Regions from separate parts of the Pseudoalteromonas sp. SIMBA_162 genome, predicted to be linked through region 1. Evidence: predicted binding sites of a transcription regulator. Region 1 holds the regulator's gene; each other region holds the start of a gene.
What was found. The regulator FliA, encoded in region 1, starts transcription of late flagellar genes. The targets are predictions, from matches to a motif close to CTAAAGNTNNNNNNNNNNNNGCCGATA.
Positions count from the first base shown of each region.

Region 2: a site for FliA is predicted at 1,860-1,886, ahead of R0J88_RS18105 (DUF5610 domain-containing protein). Genes of this name have one in related genera too.
Region 3: a site for FliA is predicted at 1,625-1,651, ahead of pomA (flagellar motor protein PomA). Genes of this name have one in related genera too.
Region 4: a site for FliA is predicted at 1,470-1,496, ahead of R0J88_RS09345 (DUF3530 family protein). Genes of this name have one in related genera too.

Region 1 is NZ_JAWJBQ010000018.1:72,253-75,429, forward strand. Features, by position in the region: gene R0J88_RS13945 (chemotaxis protein CheA) at 1-411, opposite strand, end outside; gene R0J88_RS13950 (protein phosphatase CheZ) at 427-1,194, opposite strand; gene cheY (chemotaxis response regulator CheY) at 1,213-1,596, opposite strand; gene R0J88_RS13960 (RNA polymerase sigma factor FliA) at 1,636-2,346, opposite strand; gene R0J88_RS13965 (MinD/ParA family protein) at 2,373-3,177, opposite strand, start outside.
Region 2 is NZ_JAWJBQ010000037.1:1,580-4,756, reverse strand. Features, by position in the region: gene R0J88_RS18120 (thiol:disulfide interchange protein DsbA/DsbL) at 1-133, shown strand, start outside; gene R0J88_RS18115 (DUF523 domain-containing protein) at 193-645, shown strand; gene trmA (tRNA (uridine(54)-C5)-methyltransferase TrmA) at 656-1,753, opposite strand; gene R0J88_RS18105 (DUF5610 domain-containing protein) at 1,916-3,043, shown strand; gene murI (glutamate racemase) at 3,121-3,177, shown strand, end outside.
Region 3 is NZ_JAWJBQ010000021.1:59,885-63,061, forward strand. Features, by position in the region: gene dxs (1-deoxy-D-xylulose-5-phosphate synthase) at 1-183, opposite strand, end outside; gene ispA ((2E,6E)-farnesyl diphosphate synthase) at 285-1,172, opposite strand; gene R0J88_RS15185 (exodeoxyribonuclease VII small subunit) at 1,175-1,417, opposite strand; gene pomA (flagellar motor protein PomA) at 1,712-2,479, shown strand; gene R0J88_RS15195 (flagellar motor protein MotB) at 2,482-3,177, shown strand, end outside.
Region 4 is NZ_JAWJBQ010000010.1:48,175-51,351, forward strand. Features, by position in the region: gene djlA (co-chaperone DjlA) at 1-512, shown strand, start outside; gene R0J88_RS09345 (DUF3530 family protein) at 495-1,400, opposite strand; gene rluA (bifunctional tRNA pseudouridine(32) synthase/23S rRNA pseudouridine(746) synthase RluA) at 1,520-2,173, opposite strand; gene rapA (RNA polymerase-associated protein RapA) at 2,367-3,177, opposite strand, start outside.

The DNA.
Region 1 (3,177 bases):
GTCACCAGCAAGCTCTTCTTCTGTTGGAGGTAAACCTAGTTTATGAAGGGTTTCAAGAAGTTCGGGATCAGCGGGTTCTGGTTTGTCACGATTTTGAATGGTGGCAAACATCTCGTTAATCGTATCGAGAGCTTGTAAAATTACGTCCATCAATTCCGAATTAACCGTTCGTACGCCTTGCCTAAGCAGATCGAACACATTCTCTGCGCCATGACATGCGTCAACGAGCTCGGTCATAGCTAAAAACCCAGCACCACCTTTTACAGTGTGAAACCCTCTAAATATGGCATTGAGTAATTCGGTGTCCTCTGGATTGTTTTCCAGCTCAACTAACTGTTCAGATAAAAGCTCTAGGATTTCTCCTGCCTCTACAAGAAAGTCTTGTAAAATATCTTCATCGACTTCAAACATGCAGTTACTCTCCTCTTAGAAGCCCAAACTTGATAAAAGATCATCGACTTCATCTTGATCAGATACAACATCATTACGTGATTCTTTATCAATAATAGGGCCTTCTGGACCTGCTAAAGTTTGTTCGTCTAATGGTTCATTTGTTTTTTGTTGTTCTATTTTTTCGGCTTTACTTTCGCTTTGATCAGCGAAGGCTGTCAAAAGATGAATTAAGCTTTCTTCAACTTCTCTAACAAGCTCAATAACTCGGCGAATAACTTGTCCGGTTAAATCTTGATAGTCTTGTGCCATAAGTACATTAGTCATCAAACTTTGCAGCTCATCGGTTTTATGATGAGAATTGTTCATAAACTTATCAATGCTGTGGCATAACGATTTAAACTCCCCTAACTCAATCTCTCGATTCATTAGGCGATCCCATGTCGGTTTGATATGAGATATTTCATCTGCCAACTGTTGAGCAATTGGTAGGCTAGCCTCAACTGCATCCATTGTTTTATTCGCGGCATTTTCTGTCATTTCTATAACATAATTGAGCCGTTTTTTTGCATCTGGAATAGCATCGGTAGTTAAGTCAGATAAGCGAGTGTCTAGCTCAAAGCTTTTTAAAGCTTCATGCAATTGACGGGTTAACTTTCCAACCTCAGCAAATATTTCAGATTGCTCCTTAGAAGCGGTATCTAAAATTAACTGATTGGCTTTGTCTTGCTCACCGTTTTCTAGAAAAACAACGAGCTGACGAGCTTGTTCTAAAGTTATTTGAGGCGCAGCAAGTGCTGACATAAGCCTCTCCCCCTATCATTAGCCTAAACGTTCAAATACTTTTTCTAATTTAGTTTTGAGTGTTCCAGCAGTAAATGGCTTAACGATATAACCATTAACACCTGCCTGTGCTGCCGCTATAATTTGTTCTTTTTTAGCTTCAGCCGTTACCATCAATACTGGAATGTGTTTAAGCTTATCATCCGCACGTATTGCTCTTAGTAGGTCTATACCCTGCATTCCTGGCATATTCCAATCGGTAACAACAAAATCAAATACTTGATTTTGTAGCATTGGCAAAGCGGTTGACCCATCGTCTGCTTCTTGAACATTAGTGAAACCTAAGTCACGCAACAGATTTTTAATAATACGTCTCATTGTTGAAAAATCGTCAACAACCAGAATTTTCATGTTTTTATCCAAAACATCCCCCAGTGAGGTCTTAACCTTGTTTACTTACTACTAATTTATCCAGTCATTGATTTTAGCTTTAAGCTTAATCATCGCCTGACCATGTATTTGACTTACACGCGATTCACTTACATCGAGTATATGCCCTATTTCTTTTAAATTCATTTCATCGTTATAGTACAAAGACAGCACCATTGCATCACGTTCTGGTAAAGATTTTATTGCACCTAATAAAGACTCGTTAAACCGCTCATTTTTAACATTATTAAACGGTTTGTCTAGCGCTAAATCTTGGCCCACTGGACTGATGGCATCTTCATCAACACCAAGGTCTTCAATACCGAGTACTTTACTTGCATTTACATCGTTTAAGATATGATGGTACTCATTTAACGAAATTTCAAGTTTTTCAGCAACTTCTATATCTGTCGGCTCACGGTTTAAGCTTTTTTCTAAAAAAGCAATTGTTTCGGCCACCAAACGGCTTTTACGATGCACTGAACGGGGTGCCCAATCGCCACGTCGCATCTCGTCAAGCATTGCCCCACGAATACGAATCCCCGCAAAAGTTTCAAAGCTAGCCCCTTTGGTTGCATCAAAACTTTTAGATGCTTCAATCAGGCCTATCATTCCTGATTGGATTAAATCGTCCAGCTGCACGCTGGCTGGTAAACGCGCTATAAGATGACATGCCACTTTTTTGACAAGTGATGCATGTTTTTCAACAATCACATTTAAATTTTGTGCTGATTGATATCCCATAACTTTATTCACCAATGTTGTCATAATTAGCCGTTTACTAGTTTCTCTATGAAAAACTCCAGATGACCTGATGGTTGATTAGGTATTGGCCATTTAACTGCTTTTGTTGCTAATGCTTGAAACGCAAGTGCCGCCGGCGAATTAGGAAAAAGCTCTACAATAACTTTTTGGCGACGCGTTGCTTTGCGCATATTTTCGTCGTAGGGAACCGTTGCGACCAGGTCCATTGATACATCTAAAAAACGATCGGTCACTTTGGAAAGTTTAGCAAATAACTCTTGCCCTTCACGCATACTACGGACCATATTTGCAACAATTTTAAATTTGTATACACCATGCTCGCGACTCAACACTTTAATGAGCGCGTAAGCATCTGTAATCGATGTGGGCTCGTCGCATACAACAACCATGACGTCTTGTGCCGCGCGAGAAAAACTCAGCACCATGTCTGAAATACCTGCGGCTGTGTCGACAATTAAAATATCAAATTCTGTATTTAATTCACTAAAAGCCCGTATAAGTCCCGCGTGCTCTGAAGGCGACAATTCAACCATACTCTGAGAGCCTGACGTTGCGGGTACAATCTTTATACCTGCGGGGCCTTCAACTAAAATTTCATCAAGTTCACATTCACCAGATAAAACATGTGATAAGTTACGTTCAACACGTAGTCCTAGCATAACGTCACAGTTTGCTAAGCCTAAATCGGCATCAAGAACCAACACTCTGTTACCTTGCTGGCCTAATGCAATTGCAGTATTCAGAGAAACATTTGTTTTTCCTACTCCACCTTTACCGCCAGTGACAGCGATAACTTTTACGCCGTTGTTA
Region 2 (3,177 bases), on a different contig from region 1:
AGAAAAAGGTGCTCTTCGTGGTGTACCCACATTTATCGTAAACGGTAAGTATAAATTAAACTTAGGCCGTGAATCAGGTGTTACAGCACCTGAAGATATTAGTAAATTAATTAATTACTTAGCTAACAAGTAAGTTTAGCTAAAACCAAAAAAGCTCCTTAAGGAGCTTTTTTGCTTTATAAGGATGTAGCAATGAAAAAAATATTAGTATCGAGTTGCTTGCTAGGGCAGCCTGTTCGTTATGATGGGAAAGGACAAACATTACAGCATCCACAATTACGGGTATGGCAAAGTAATAAGAAAATAATATCCTTTTGTCCTGAAGTGGCTGGTGGGCTATCTACTCCTAGAGCTCCTGCTGAAATAATACAGGGGAAAGTAATTACTAATTCAGGCGAATATGTAACAGAGCAATTTCAAACTGGGGCTAATATAGCGCTAGAACTTTGTAAAAAAAATAAAGTTCGTTTTGCTTTACTTAAAGAATCGAGCCCTTCTTGCGGACGAAATACAATATATGATGGAAAGCATCGCGGAATAAAAATCGAAGGTCTAGGTTTAACTGCAGCATTATTAATAAAGAATGGAGTTCAAGTATTTAGTGAAGAGCAAATACCAGCACTTATAAAAGCACTGGCACTTTAATTTTGGTTGGTTATTTACGCTGTAAGAAAACACCCGACTCTATGTGATGTGTATAAGGGAACTGATCAAATATCGCAAAGCGCTTAACGTTATGCGAACGCGTTAAATGATCTAAATCGCGTTCCAGTGTGTCAGGATTACACGATATATAAATTATGTTTTCGTAATTAGCCACTAAATCACAGGTTAACTCATCCATACCAGCGCGTGGCGGGTCGACTAATATGGTTTGGCAGTCATAGCTTTTAAGGTCAATACCGTCTAAACGAGAAAAAGTACGTTCGCCATTCATTGCTTGAGTAAACTCTTCGCTCGACATACGAATAATATCTAGGTTGTCTACATTGTTTTTGGCAATGTTGTATTGAGCAGAGTGAACAGACGATTTAGATATTTCAGTTGCGAGTACTTTATTAAAAGACCCCGCTAGCGCAATAGAAAAGTTACCATTACCGCAGTAAAGCTCTAGTAAATCATTTTTAAGTGGTTTACATAAATCTTGTGCCCACTCAAGCATACTTATATTTACTTTTGCATTAGGTTGCGTAAAGCTATTTTCTACTTGTTGGTAAATTAGTTCTTGGCCATTTACAGTTAATTGCTCTGTTACAAAGTCATCACCTAGCACTTCTTTCTGCTTACGTGCTCGGCCAATAAAATCTATTTTATATTTTTCACTCAGTTTTGCCTTTAGTGACTTAATTTCACGTAGCCATTCATCATCAAGCGGCTTGTGATAAAGCAAGCTCACTAAAATTTCACCACTGAGTGTAGACAGGTAATCTATTTGAAATAGCTTTCGGCGTAAAACCTCGCATGGTTTAAGGTTTTCAATCATCACCTGCATGATTTCACCAACAAGCGGTGCCGCAGGGTCAAACATATCAACGCGTATTTTTTCTTTAGTTTGCTGATCAAACATTATATGAAACAGATCGTCTCCATCATGCCATACTCTAAATTCGGCACGTTGGCGGTAGTTAATTGGCTCCGAGCTAAATACTTCTAGCTGCTCCACACCAAAACGTTGAAACTGTGAAGTTATACGCTGTTCTTTTTCACTTAACTGCGCTTGGTACTGTGTGGTATCTATTTTAATAACTGCCATTCGCGTTACTACCTTATCTAAGATCTGTTTATCGGCGCTATTGTAGGGAGCGGTTCGCATTTGTCTAGTTTTGGCTAGAATAAATGATGTTTTTTTGCACGGTTTACTTTAGTTTTTTATGCCCTGGCCGATAATAAACTACGCACGCTCAGGAGACGATTCATGAAAATAGGCAATTATGGCTTTGTACCAAGCCAGAACATAAACAAATTCAACAACAAAGCTGATGTACAACAACCTACCATCGCGTCTCCGCAAGACAGCTATCAGCAACGAGGTAAAGAATTAGCTGCTAAAGTTTTAGGTGATAAAATGGCAGAGCAGCTTGGTTTGCCTGTTCAAGAAAAAAAAGCAGATAAGCCCCTTTTTGATTTTGAAGCAATAGTTAAAAATGTACTCGACTTTGTCACCGGCGCCGTTAATAAAGCAAAAGCTGATGGTGCCGATGACGATAAATTAAAAGGTATGCTAAGTGATGCCCGTAAGGGGGTTCAAATAGGTATTGATGACGCTGTTGATGAGTTAAAAGAATCCGGCGTTCTGAACGATGAAACCCAAGAGGGAATCAACAAATCAAAAGAAGGTATTTTTGATGGCCTTGATAAGTTTGAAGATAACTTGTTCAACCCAATGCCCGCTAGTGTGGGGGTAACTCAAGCACAATACGCAAGTTTAAGTAATAATGCTCAGTACAGTTTCACAACCGCAGAAGGTGATGAAGTAACAATAAGTTTTGCCGATGCGTTTAAATCTCAGTCTGCTAGTAGTTATCAGCGTGGTGAGGGAGGGGAGGCATTCGTAAGTGAATCATCACAATCGAGAGAACTTTCATTTTCAATGTCAGTTAACGGCGACCTTAATGATAAAGAGCAAGAAGCAATTAATGAATTAATGGAAAACCTACAAAACGTAAGTAAGACCTTTTTTAGCGGCGATTTAGAGCAGGCATTTGAAGAGGCGCAAGAGCTTAGTTTAGGCAATGAACAACTTGTCGCATTTTCAATGGATTTACGCCAAACCAAAACAGTTGCTGCAATAAAGGGTTACGAAGAAAATAAACCGGCTCCAGAAAAAGTAATTGCAGATAAAGTAGCGCCTTTTAATGATGACCTCCGAGAGGCTTTTTCTAAAGCAACCGAGCTAGGTATTCAAAATCAATTATCAGGTATTATGCAGTGGCTTAATGAAGATCAAAGTGAGATCGATAAACTGGTTGATTACACAAAAGCTATGTTTGAAAACCTTAATAAGATAAATAGCGCTACAAAGCAAACAGCAGAGGAAGTTTAACCTCAACATTAAACTACTTTCTTTTGCAAAAATCACATGGCAAACTGCCGTTCTAATCTAATAATAGGAACGGTCGTTTGTCAGCGCATATAATGGTTTTTGATTCAGGGATTGGTGGCACAACAGTACTTGAT
Region 3 (3,177 bases), on a different contig from region 1:
AACTGTAAGCTCAACTGTGCCTAAACCAGACGCTAAATGACCGCTACTTTGCGATACAGAGTTAAGTAAATACTCACGTAGCTCATTGCTAAACTCGGGAAGTTTATCTTGCGCTAAGTCTCGTAATTGAGCTGGTTTGTCAACCAAGTTAAGTAATGGATACTTGCTACTATCAAGTGTCATGGCTTTTTTATATCCTTCGATCACATTCGCTTTCAAATGGGAGTGAACAACGAATGTTAAGTAATAATGTCAGTGCTATTTGCAATACGCTTAAACTGTGACTAGTGGTCACGTTCAATAAGGTAATTTGCTAGCGACGCAAGAAGCGTAGTATCTGCATCAATAAGTGCTAACGCTTCGTGGGCTTGTGTTATTAAATTTTGCGCCTTTTCTTTAGCGCCTAGCATACCTAATAACGCCGGGTATGTCGCTTTATTCGCTTCTATATCCGAGCCTTGTGGTTTACCTAGTATAAAGGTGTCACCTTCCACGTCTAAAATATCGTCGTGTACTTGAAATGCCAGCCCTATAGCATACCCAAAAACGCTCAAGTTTTCTAAAGTTTGTTCATCTGCTTTTTCACTGCACAGTGCACCTAGTGTTATAGCACAGTTAATTAGTGCACCGGTTTTTAACTTATGGATGCGCTCAAGCTGTTGTACAGAAACAATTTTGTCAGTTGCGGCAATGTCTAAACCTTGTCCTGCAACCATCCCTTCAATACCTGATGCATGTGCAAGTGCAGCAATCATTTTTACTTGTGATTGCGCTGAGCAATTAAAGTTATGTGTGGCTATAAGTTCAAAGGCGAGAGTTTGTAATGCATCACCCGCTAAAATGGCTTGCGCTTCGCCATACACAATATGGCAAGTGGGGTAGCCGCGGCGTAAATCGTCATCATCCATAGCTGGTAGGTCGTCATGTACTAATGAATAACTATGAATGCATTCTATGGCTGCAGCCAAAACGTCTAAGTCACTTTTTTTAGCGCCTAGCATTTCACCAACAGCGTACACCAAAAAAGGGCGCAGCCTTTTTCCACCATTAAATAAGCTGTAATGAGTGGCTTCTTTTATTGTTTTATCGCTATCGAGCGGTTGTTCAAAGTAGCTATTGAGTGTAGTAGCTACATCTATTTGAGCACGTTCAATATAGTCTTTTATGCTCACAACTATTCCATATCATTATTAAAGTTTGTAAGTGCTGACTTTTCGCTATTGCCCATTAAAATAGAAACTTTTTGTTCTGCTTGCTGTAGTTTTTCAGATGACGCACCAGCGAGTGCAATACCACGCTCGAACTGCTTTAATGATTGTTCAAGCGATAAATCACCTTGTTCCATTTCACTAACAATTGTTGATAATTCTTCTAGTGCTTTTTCGAAACTTAAGTTTTCAGGTTTTTTAGTCGCCATCTTTATTTCAGCTTACATGATAAATTTAGGAGCCAATTTTAGGGGGAATGCTAAACTAGGTCAAAGGATGATATGAGTTTTTTACATTTAGCGCGATTAATCGCGTGTTAATCAGTGCTATTAGTCAGGAAAACTCGATAATTAGGCAGTGCGCCTAACTTGATATAAAATAATAAATATAACTTTTATGTTTATTTACAAAAATGACTTAAGCAATTCAGTATGTTGCCGATAAGCAGTTAATAATAAAAAGTTTATGATAAGGCATTTAAACATGAAATCTCTGGAGGAAATGTGGATTTAGCAACCATAATAGGGATCCTAGGCGCAATAGGCTTAATTGTCATGTCTATGTTTATGAGTAGTAGCGGTGAAATGGGCATGTTTGCCGATGCGCCTTCAAGTGTAATTGTATTTGGTGGCTCGCTGTTTATTGTTTTATCAAACTTCACTATGTCTCAGTTTTTAGGGATAGGTAAGGTTGTTGGTAAGGCATTCATGTTTAAAATTGAGTCGCCAGAAGAGTTAATAGAAAAAGCAGTAGAGCTTGCGGATTCTGCTCGTAAAGGTGGCTTTTTAGCACTCGAAGAAGCTGAAATCCCAAACCCATTTATGCGTAAAGGCGTTGACATGCTTGTTGACGGTCATGACGCAGATGTTGTGCGCGCTACACTTCAAAAAGATATTTCCCTAACCACCACCCGTCATGAACTAGGTGCTGGCTTATTTAAAGCACTTGCCGACATAGCTCCCGCAATGGGAATGATTGGTACATTGATAGGCCTCGTTGCCATGTTATCAAACATGGACGACCCCAAAGCTATCGGACCTGCAATGGCCGTGGCACTATTGACCACTCTGTATGGTGCATTTTTGGCGAATGTAGTAGCAATTCCGATTCAGGTAAAACTCGAGCTGCGTAAAGACGAAGAAGCGATGAATCAGCGTTTGATTCTTGATGCTATTTTAGGAATTCAAGATGGTCAAAACCCCAAAGTTATTGAAGGTATTTTGAAAAACTACTTGGCTGAGTCTAAACGTAAAGTTGATACCGAGGAGTAACCATGTCTGATGAAGAGTGCAAATGCCCACCCCCCGGTTTGCCTGCTTGGATGGGTACATTTGCTGATTTAATGTCGCTATTAATGTGCTTTTTTGTACTCTTATTGGCATTCTCAGAAATGGATGTACTTAAATTCAAGCAAATTGCAGGTTCTATGAAGTTTGCTTTTGGTGTGCAAAATAAAATCGAAGTTAAAGATATCCCAAAAGGGACATCGGTTATCGCTATGGAATTTACCCCAGGTAAGCCAGAGCCTACACCCATTGAAACTATTCAACAGCAAACCGTTGAAATGACCCAGCAAATGCTAGAGTTTCAGGCTGGTGATGAAAGTTCAGCGGGCGGCAGGCAAGAACAGCGAGGCGATAAACGTGGCGGTGAATCTAGAAGTACCTCACAAGAGCAGTCATCAGAACAAGCAATATCCGCTGCAGATCAAGAGCAAACAAATGAGCTGGTTAAAAAAATAGCGCAGCAGTTAGAAAGGCAAATAATAGATGGTGCAATAGAACTTGAATCATTAGGTCAGCAAATTATTATTCGTATTAGAGAAAATGGCTCGTTTCCTTCGGGCAGTGCTTTTTTACAACCTAAGTTTAAACCGATTATTCAAGACATTGGCGAACTTTTAAAAGACGTACCAGGTGAAATTACAGTATCAGGGCATACAGATGATTTTCAGGTATCAAATGAGTTA
Region 4 (3,177 bases), on a different contig from region 1:
CATTAAAAGAAACCGTCTATGATTTTAAAGAACGTTTTGCTAAGCGTCATGACTTACTGCAATTATTTTTAGAAATACAAATTCAAATGGCGTTTTCTGATGGCGTTTTGGCTGAGCAAGAAAAGCAGTTACTAAGTGAAGTAAGTAAACAGCTAGGCATTTCTAAAACGCATTTTGCGTTTGTGCTTAAACGCTATCAAGCTGAGTTTAATTTTAGAAAACAGCAACAGCGTTATCAACAACAGCAAGGGCAAAGTAGCAGTTATAAAGAAGGCTCAGGGCATCATGTGCCACCTAATAACAACATGAATCGTACTCAAGCACTTGGACTTTTAGGGCTTAACGAGGGAGCAACAGAGCGAGAAGTAAAAGTAGCGTACCGTAAGTTAATGGCGCAACACCACCCAGATAAATTAGTATCGCAGGGTTTACCAAAGCACATGATGGAATTAGCCGTTAAAAAAAGCCAAGACATTCAAGCAGCCTATGAGTATTTAAAAAAGGCGGCGTAAAAAGCCGTCTATTTCTTTTGTTAGCCGAGCATGTTGTTGAGGTTGATCACGAAGCCCAAATAACTGGCGCTGGCGGTAGTCAAACTTGGCGTTTCGGTTAACCCAGCGCTGGCGATTTTTTAAGTTAATTAAAATGTCACGGTTGTCGCTGGCGTAATAAATATCTAAAAGTGCAGGCGTAACAAGAGACGTTGTTTGGCTTAAGCTTTTATTGCGCTTTGCATTGGGTAAATAGCTACTTACACTAATAAACGCATCAATACGCTCTTGTGGAAAGTCTGCATAGTACTCAGTTAAAACCCCTGCGCTGGTGCCTTGGGCAATAATAACAATATTACTAGGCTCTTCCATCGCGGTTTGGTAAAGGGCTTTGTAGCGCGCCAGTAAATTTAGTTTGTAGTTATCGAGTATTTCGTCGCTGATGGCTTCAATGGCATCCACATGATGAGGCGCTTCATTTTTACTTGAAGCATTAGGCTGCTCTGACTCACTGTTGGCTTGACTCTCTGTTTCAGTGGCGGCACGTGGTGCTGTTTCTGCAGCAGGCTCAGCTATTTTACTCGCTTGCCAATCAATATCAGGGGTGGTCATCGCATAGGTGGTGTAGCCTAAATTGTTAAGCTCTTTGCGCAAGTAATTCATTCCAGCATTGTTGGTAGGGGTTGATTGCCAATCGGGAATAAGTAATACAATCCCTCTAAAATCAGCGCTCATGTACTCACTACGTAAACTTAAAAATTCAGTTTCACCAGCTAGCATTGTTTTTACTTCGTCGGTAGGTAAAAGGCGTTTAATATCGCTATTTTCAATACTTGATAAAGAAGGCGGGGCAATATGTTCTGCAGCCGTTGTACACAGTGCTAAAAGGGCTACACAGCTAAATGCCATGTAACACAGAACCTTTTTAAATAATTGCAAAAACACCATAACACGCTCAACCAGTCGTCATTAGTTAGGTATCGGCATAGTTGTTTAAAAGTTTAATTTTTCCTAAGTAATTGAGCCCATTAAAACTCGGGTTCTGCTTCAAAGGTCATTACTTGTTCGGTTACCGGGTGTTTTAGTTGCAACATTTGTGCGTGGAGTTGTAAACGCGGTGCGGCTGCAAGCGCCTCTTTATAGGCATAGAGTCGGTCACCTAAGATAGGGTGGCCAAGGCTTAGCATATGTACGCGCAATTGATGTGAACGCCCCGTAATTGGAGTGAGCTCTACGCGTGTGGCGCTTTCTTCGCGTTCAAGTATTTTGAAATGAGTGAGTGATGGCTTGCCATTTTCATGATCTACCATTTGCTTTGGGCGATTAGGCCAGTCGCAAATAAGTGGCAAATCAACCGAGCCATTGTCTTGTTCAAGTTGCCCAAATATGCGAGCAATATACCGCTTAGCAGTTTCACGTTCTTGAAACTGCATGCTTAAATGCCTATGGGCAGCTTTATTCATAGCTAGGCAGAGTATGCCAGACGTTGCCATATCAAGACGATGAACAATTCTTGCGGTTGGAAATACGCGATTAACGCGGTTAATTAAGCTGTCGGCATGCTTAGGATCTTTACCTGGTACGGTCAATAATTCGCTGGGTTTATTAACAATGAGCAAGTCGTCGTCTTGAAAAAGTATGGTTAAATACGGGTTCATTGGGGGATTGTAATTAACTAACACGGCCGACCTTAATGATTTTGAAGGACGCTATTTTAGGGTAGCAAGGGCAAAGGCTCAAGGAAAACATTGATAGCCTGTACGAAGGCTTCTAATTTATATACTTTTTTGAATATAAAAAAGCGCGGTATAAATACCACGCTTTACTTAGCTGCTGTTGTTTGCAATTTTTACTAACAACTAAAAGCTCAAAACCTTAGTGAGAAACCACGATTAAGCGAATTGCATCTAGTTGTAACTGCGCCTTTTCAATGTGTGCAGTTAGCTCGGTGCGTTGCTTATCGTAAAAGGTAATTTCTTCTTGGCGAATATTAGGGTTAATTTGCTTAAGCGCGCTTAATCGCTCTTGTTCTTCGCTAAGAGACGTTTGCATTTTAGCTAGCGACTGTGCACGAATAACCTCGAGTTTTTCTTGTGCCATGTCTTTTGCTGTTGTGATCATAGGGTGAATTGCGCTTTGTAGTGCACCCGCAAGTTTACTTGCTGTTTGACGACCAACGGCTGAAAGCTGTTGGTTAAACCCGTCAAATGCGACGTTTTCGCCTAAGTTATTACTGGCTTTATCAAGCAATATACGAATAGGCGTTGGGGGTAAAAAGCGGCCCACTTGTAATGCTTTAGGCGCCATTGCTTCGGCTACAAAAATAAGCTCAACAAAAAAGGTGCCCGCAGGGAGTTTTTTGTTTTTGAGTAAAGCAACCGATGCGCTACCAAAGTCATCATCACAAATCATATCCATCGTGCCTTGCACCATTGGATGATCCCAACTGATAAAATGTACATCTTCTTGTGAAAGTGCAGTATCACGGTCAAATGTCACTGTCATGCCGTCATCTTTAAGCGATGGAAATGACGCGCTTAACATATGCTCTGTAGGCTTTAATATAATTGTATTTTCGCCTTTGTCCTCTTGGCTTACACCAAAGGTGTCGAACACGTTAATCATGTAGCTGGGCAGCTCAAACTGGTTGTCGAGCTTTTCAATATCAGCAACTAATGAGTCGGCG